Regions from separate parts of the Lentibacillus juripiscarius genome, predicted to be linked through region 1. Evidence: riboswitches for the same ligand, from Rfam matches in the RefSeq annotation. Region 1 holds a riboswitch; the other holds the start of a gene.

Region 1 (3,123 bases):
TTCAGCTTTTGCCATGACTGGTGCAGCTCCAAATGACAGCAGGCCGTTTGCTGAAAAGTTCATTACGACCTGGTTGGTAAGATGGTGTATCAACGGCGTTGTTTCACGCACCTCTTGGATGATTGTTTGATTCATCTATTTCACCCTTTCCATCCGCTGTGCCCAATGGTTGGTAGGACCGCTTCCGTTGCCAATGGAAAGTGAATGGCGAATGGCCGCGGTTACGTAATCTTTAGCATTTTTCACGGATTCCGGTAATGTATACCCGTGACTAATATAAGCGGTAATAGCTGCTGAATAGGTGCAGCCGGTTCCATGTGTGTTTTTTGTGTCAATCCGGTCTGCCGAAAAAGTGTGCATCCGATCCCCATCATATAAAAAGTCCACCGCTTTCCCTCGCATATGACCGCCTTTGACAAGTGCGGCACTCGCGCCAAAATCATGCACAATCTGTTTGGCTGCCTGCTGCATATCTTCCGGTGTTGTGATTGTTTGGCCGGTGATTGCTTCTGCTTCTGGGATGTTCGGTGTTGTGACCGTCGTCAGGGGGAGCAATTTTTCGCACAAATACGTTTGGGCATCATCTGAAATTAGCGGATCACCGCTGGCTGCTACCATCACGGGATCCATGACATATGGTACAGTCAATCCACAAATCTTTTCTGCAACGGCATCCATGATTTCAATGTTAGCTAGCATGCCGGTTTTAAATGCCTGGAATGGGATATCGGAAATGACGGACACCAGCTGCTCCTTAATCATAGATCCTGACATATGCTGCACATCTTGGACACCTGTTGTATTTTGGGCGACGACCGATGTAATGACGGACATCCCATACGTTTGTAATTCCTGGAAGGTTTTCAGGTCGGCCTGGATACCGGCGCCGCCGCTCGGGTCTGTGCCGGCTATGGTTAATGCTGATTCGACTTTGTTCATGAATGGATCATCCTTTCTGTTTAAGGAGTTCTTTTTTAAACATGGTTTTCCATGATTCTGGCTTGTTTGACTTTGGATACAACAAACCAGCCGATTAATGCCCCGGTTACACTGCTGACTAGAAACGAAGGAAGGAAGAAAAGGGCACCAGCAGAACTGCCCAATAGCACGCGTGCAAATGGAACAGCAAACAGTGCACCAATTATTCCTGTACCCACGGCTTCCCCGACCGCAGCCATTGCTATTTTGTCGGTTTTTTTGTAGAGGTAACCTGCTAGAAAGGCACCAATCATGCCGCCGGGAAAAGCTAATAATGTACCAAGGCCAAGCATGTTCCGGAGCAGGCCAATCATGAAGGCAATCACAACCGCCGGACCGGGGCCAAGTGTGACAGCGACCATGACGTTGACCGCGTGCTGCACCGGGTAAGCCTTGGCGACACCGGCCGGAAACCATAAGAGCTGTGCACCAAGTGTTCCAATTGCTACAAAAACGGCCATCGTCGTTAATAACCGTGTCCGATTCACGTAGACCCTCCTTTCGGTAAGGGGTGGATCCAAACGAAAAAAGCCAGATCCATAGACTGGACCTGGCTTGAAATAGCTGATAGCAATTCTGTCAGACTACTTCCCTACGCTGGTATTAACCAGATCAGGTCCGTAAGAGTCGGAAAGCTCAGAACGCCTTTCCTCTCAGCCCACGATTGCTGGGCACCCCTAGTAGTTCTCGCATTATATTTTTAGTCCACTTAAGTGTAACAAAGTAAGGTAAGTTTGTCATGTCTTTTTCAAAGTTTCAAACAAGTTTCCACTATTTAATGGAGGAAAGCAACAATGGATTTATGATACAATCAAGAAAGCATGCTGACTCGAATAATGCAGCCCAAGGAATGCATAGAGTAGCAGAAGATGACTCGGGGAGGTATAGGCATGAACAGAACAGGAGAAATTGTACTAACCATCGTTGGCATTTTGATTTATGGTTTCTTTGCCGCGGTCGGTGCATTTATGGTTTGGCTCTTTAACAATGAAGCAATTTGGGATCAGACGAAAGAAGAAGTCAGGCAGCAACAGCCGGAAGTGGCAGCAGGTGATATGGATGCTATGCTGGAAATGTTCCAGGGCGGCGGCTGGTTTCTGATTATTGTTTCAGTGCTGGCACTTATTTTGGGGATCGTCTCCATTGTGCTTATGAAGGGTGACAAAAATCCAAAAGCTGCCGGTATTATTTTGATTGTGACTGCCGTTCTTGGTGCGGTTGTAACCGCTGGCGCCGGAATATTCAGTGGATTATTCTACCTGATTGCGGGCATTATGTGTCTGGCACGGAAAAAGCAAGAACCAATAACAGTGGAATAGACCTGTTAAAAAAGAGTAACTCAAATGGTTACTCTTTTTAATATTGATGAAAAAGAAGGAAATTCAGCTTAATAGTCATAAACGAATATTCGAGTTAATCACGACCACAAAACACACATAAACCCATTTTTTCTTCAATTCTTCTCTTTTGATATCAATTATTTCATGTACGACATTTCCGTCTATTTTGCTTGTGTTTTGAATCCCGGCTTTATGATAGGGTGAAAGGAGTTTTTCGAATATTTACAATCAGCTATTCTATCCGTTATATTAATAAGAGGTAGTTTGTAAATTGGGCTCGAATTTTGGAAAGCGTTAAAAGGAGGTACATGGGAGTGAAGAAAAAAAATACGTCCGAGAGCGACCCACGGTATAAAGTTGCCAACCGGGAAGCTTTATTTGGGGTGGGACTGGCTATCTTTAATTTTATTTGGTGGTTTGCGTTTGCCTATGGACTTGGCGGGGAGGATCCGTCCGACTACACGTATGTTTTCGGACTGCCGGCGTGGTTCTTTTATAGCTGTGTGCTCGGGTTCATTGTGATGGCAGTACTGGTCACGATTGTGGTGAAGAAATGGTTTGTGGAAGTTTCATTTGAAGAAGAGGGAGAAGAGACATGAATTGGCAGGCATTAGTTCCATTAATCGGGTTGTTGCTGGTTATATTTGGCGTTGGCATGTGGGCCGGGAAGTATATCAAAGCGTCCAATACATTTATGCAGGACTATTTCTTGGGCGGAAGGAGTCTCGGCGGGTTCGTTCTGGCGATGACGATGACAGCTACCTATGGCAGTGCCAGCAGTTTTATTGGCGGTCCGGGAACGGCA
Region 2 (3,123 bases), on a different contig from region 1:
TGCGGTAGAGAAAGTAGGCCAGCCCAATCGCTGCTATCCCTGCTATTAGCGAAAGTACAAGCGCCCTATCCGCGACAAGCGCCGTATCAATCCCCGCCGATGTGGCTGACAGATTCGGAGCCACCTGCACAATGTAGTCCGAAGACAGTGCCATTCCCTGCCCAGCCAGCGCAACTGCAACCGCCGCCGTCATAGCAGGAAGGCCGGATCGGATAGCTGCAGGAACCAGCAGTGCACAAATGAGCGGAACAGCCGGCGTCGGCCAAAAAAATAGAGAAATAACGTACGTTACAGCAATCAGTACAAAGAAGGAAACATGCCCGTTGATCATCAGCTTCTGAATCGGCTTAATCATTCGCCGATCAGCGCCAAGGTCTCTGAGCGAATGCAGCAACGCCATCATAAAGGTGATAATGAGGAAAATATTGAAGAGTTCTTTGGCTGCGACAAGGTTTGCGTTAAATATGGCGGTAAATCCGTCGATAAGACTCCCTTTGTAGACCCAGGCAATGACAAACGTGCCAAGCAACGTTGGCAGAACAACACCTTTGCGAAAAATCATGGTCAAAATGATGATCAGTGTAAAAATACCATATAGCGCATGGGATATGGTCAGTTCCACATCAACCACTTCCTTCCTTTCTCGACTGTGCTATAGCCTATGCACAGGTGAAAGAAGCGGTGCAACCCTTGTCAAAAATACACACCTATTTACGAATCTTAAGAACGCTCAGGAAAGAATTCGAGGTCTCAACTCATTTCGATCCATTCTCATCGGCGCAATCATTGCACATCAGTTTTCCGTCCTCATGAACGCCGTCAAAAAACCCATTCTCGCAATAGACATTTTCACCACATATCTGGCACTGGCCAACCAGTTCGCGCATGAAATCACCCCTTTAAAAAGTATATCGAAAAAAACGACCCTTTGTATACCAAAGAGTCGCATGTTTGCAGAATATTCTTCATTACGATGGTGATGTGAGCGGTCCGAACGTTATGCTGCCTGCACTAATGTCCTCGGCTGTTTGTGGAACAGCAGGAAGACAGCAATCGAGCAGATGATAAAGGACGGGATAATATAGGATACATTATACAGGAATGAATATAACCAGACCGATTGTCCCTCCACTGCCGATTCAAAGAACACAACACCGGCCGCGAAATGGGCTGCAAACCGAAGCATGCTGCCAAGGAATGCCCCAAGTGTAATATAAGTCAGGTACGTTTTCACATGACCGGATTGAACCGCTTCCTGTATCTGCTTTGCAAAAACACCGGCAAAACCAATCACCGTAAAGGCCAGCATATAATCGATAAGACCCTGGACCGGATGCAGTACATATCCTGTACCAACGGCAACCTGCAGAATTCCCCACAAAAAGCCCGATAGCAAACCACCTTTAAGCCCCCACCGGAAAGCAACGATGAAGACAGGGATCATCGCCAGTGATACAGAACCACCCTGTGCCCAGAGCTTAATAGATAAAAACGGAATAATGTCCAGCAGTAATGCCAGTGCTGTAAAAACAGCCACTTCAATTAAAAACAGCGTGCGATTGGAACGCATCAACATTCCTCCCCTTTGCAGACGGAACCATTCCGCCTATCATTTTTTGAACACAAAAAAAGCAATGCCAAGGGGAAGCTTCCTGATGGGAAATTCCGCTCACACTGCTCTCTATTCCATCAAAAAAGCCGCCATCCCTACGCTAGCACTAACTAACAGGTTCGAAGGGTCTGAACAGCAAACTGTTCACTCTCAGCCATCCGGCTCCCCTTGAAGGCTTCTAACCTATGCTTTTTTTGCTGGTTTCAGAGGTTGTTCAAAAAGTCCGGTAAAAATGACACTTCGAATTTCTTCGTTGGCTTGCTTTTCCGTCGCTCATGTATTCATTTACATACACTCCGCTACTCAAAGCAGCACCGCCTTGAACTTCTTGGTCCTTTTTATCCTCCTTTTTGAAGCCACATTTTCAGTATAACGCATTATTTGCAAAATAACAAACACTTTCTGAGACAGGTTTCGGGCGGATCCCATCGGACGGGAACCACACGGAATCATGCTTCTGTCAGCGAAAGAAATTCCTCTACATCCTGAACACATAGCTTTATCGCATTTTCCCAAAAATCTGGCTTCGTCAAGTCAACGTTCAGATGTTTGGCCGCCAGTTCCTCCACGGTCATCCGGCCGGTGTCACGAAGTAAGGCGATGTAGTCATCCTCAAAGTCCCCGTCCGATTCCTGGGCGTGTGCATAAATCCCCAGGCTGAACAAATAGCCAAATGTATACGGGAAGTTATAGAATGGCACACCGGTAATGTGGAAGTGCAGTTTGGACGCCCAGAAATTCGGATCGTACTCAGAAAGTGTTTCACAATACGCTTCTTTCTGTGCGTCGACCATCAGTTCCTGTAGCCGATCCACAGACACCATCCCTTGCTTGCGCTCCTCATAAAAGCGCTGTTCAAAAATAAATCTGGCATGGATATTCATGAAAAATGCAACACTGCGCTTCACTTTGTCTTCCAGCAATGCGCTTTTTTCTTCTTTTGTCTCTGCACTTTTCACCGATGCGTCAGCAACAATCATTTCAGCAAACGTTGATGCCGTCTCTGCCACATTCATGGCGTATCCCTGGTTCAGCCCATGCAAATCATCCATAACGTGCTGATGGTACGCATGCCCCAACTCGTGTGCCAATGTCGCTATATTGGCGGCCGACCCGGAATACGTCATGAAAATACGTGTTTCTTTACTGTCAGGAAAACTGGTACAAAACCCTCCCGGTTGCTTACCAGGACGATCCTCCGCTTCAATCCAGCGATTTTCAAACGCCATTTCGGCAAAATCAGCCATTTTCGGGCTGAATTTCCGGAATTGATCAATAATAAAGCTAGCACCTTCTGTATACGATGATGTTTTCACCGAATGGGAAATGGGTGCATTCACATCATAGAAGCTTAATTGATCCAACCCTAATATATCCGCTTTTTTCTCCAGAAACGTTACAAAATGGGTTTTATAGCGATTAATTGCACCCCACATTGCATCAAGTGTTTCCTGTTTCATCCGGTTAATGGCTAATGGCTCCTTCAGCACATGCTTCCAGTCCCGGTGTTT

Evidence for each region. A riboswitch is a leader RNA that binds a small molecule or an ion and turns the genes downstream of it on or off. The one in region 1 is predicted to bind thiamine pyrophosphate.
Region 2: linked by a shared signal. The riboswitch ahead of thiT (energy-coupled thiamine transporter ThiT) and the one ahead of thiW (energy coupling factor transporter S component ThiW) in region 1 are both predicted to bind thiamine pyrophosphate.

Annotation. Positions count from the first base shown of each region.
Region 1 is NZ_JBHUNA010000005.1:65,949-69,071, forward strand. Features, by position in the region: gene thiM (hydroxyethylthiazole kinase) at 1-135, opposite strand, end outside; gene thiD (bifunctional hydroxymethylpyrimidine kinase/phosphomethylpyrimidine kinase) at 136-939, opposite strand; gene thiW (energy coupling factor transporter S component ThiW) at 975-1,466, opposite strand; TPP riboswitch at 1,551-1,667, opposite strand; gene ACFSUO_RS03115 (DUF4064 domain-containing protein) at 1,869-2,297, shown strand; gene ACFSUO_RS03120 (YhdT family protein) at 2,633-2,917, shown strand; gene panF (sodium/pantothenate symporter) at 2,914-3,123, shown strand, end outside.
Region 2 is NZ_JBHUNA010000033.1:19,828-22,950, reverse strand. Features, by position in the region: gene ACFSUO_RS13650 (hypothetical protein) at 1-622, opposite strand, end outside; gene ACFSUO_RS13645 (hypothetical protein) at 756-887, opposite strand; gene thiT (energy-coupled thiamine transporter ThiT) at 998-1,570, opposite strand; TPP riboswitch at 1,688-1,791, opposite strand; gene ACFSUO_RS13635 (M3 family oligoendopeptidase) at 2,062-3,123, opposite strand, start outside.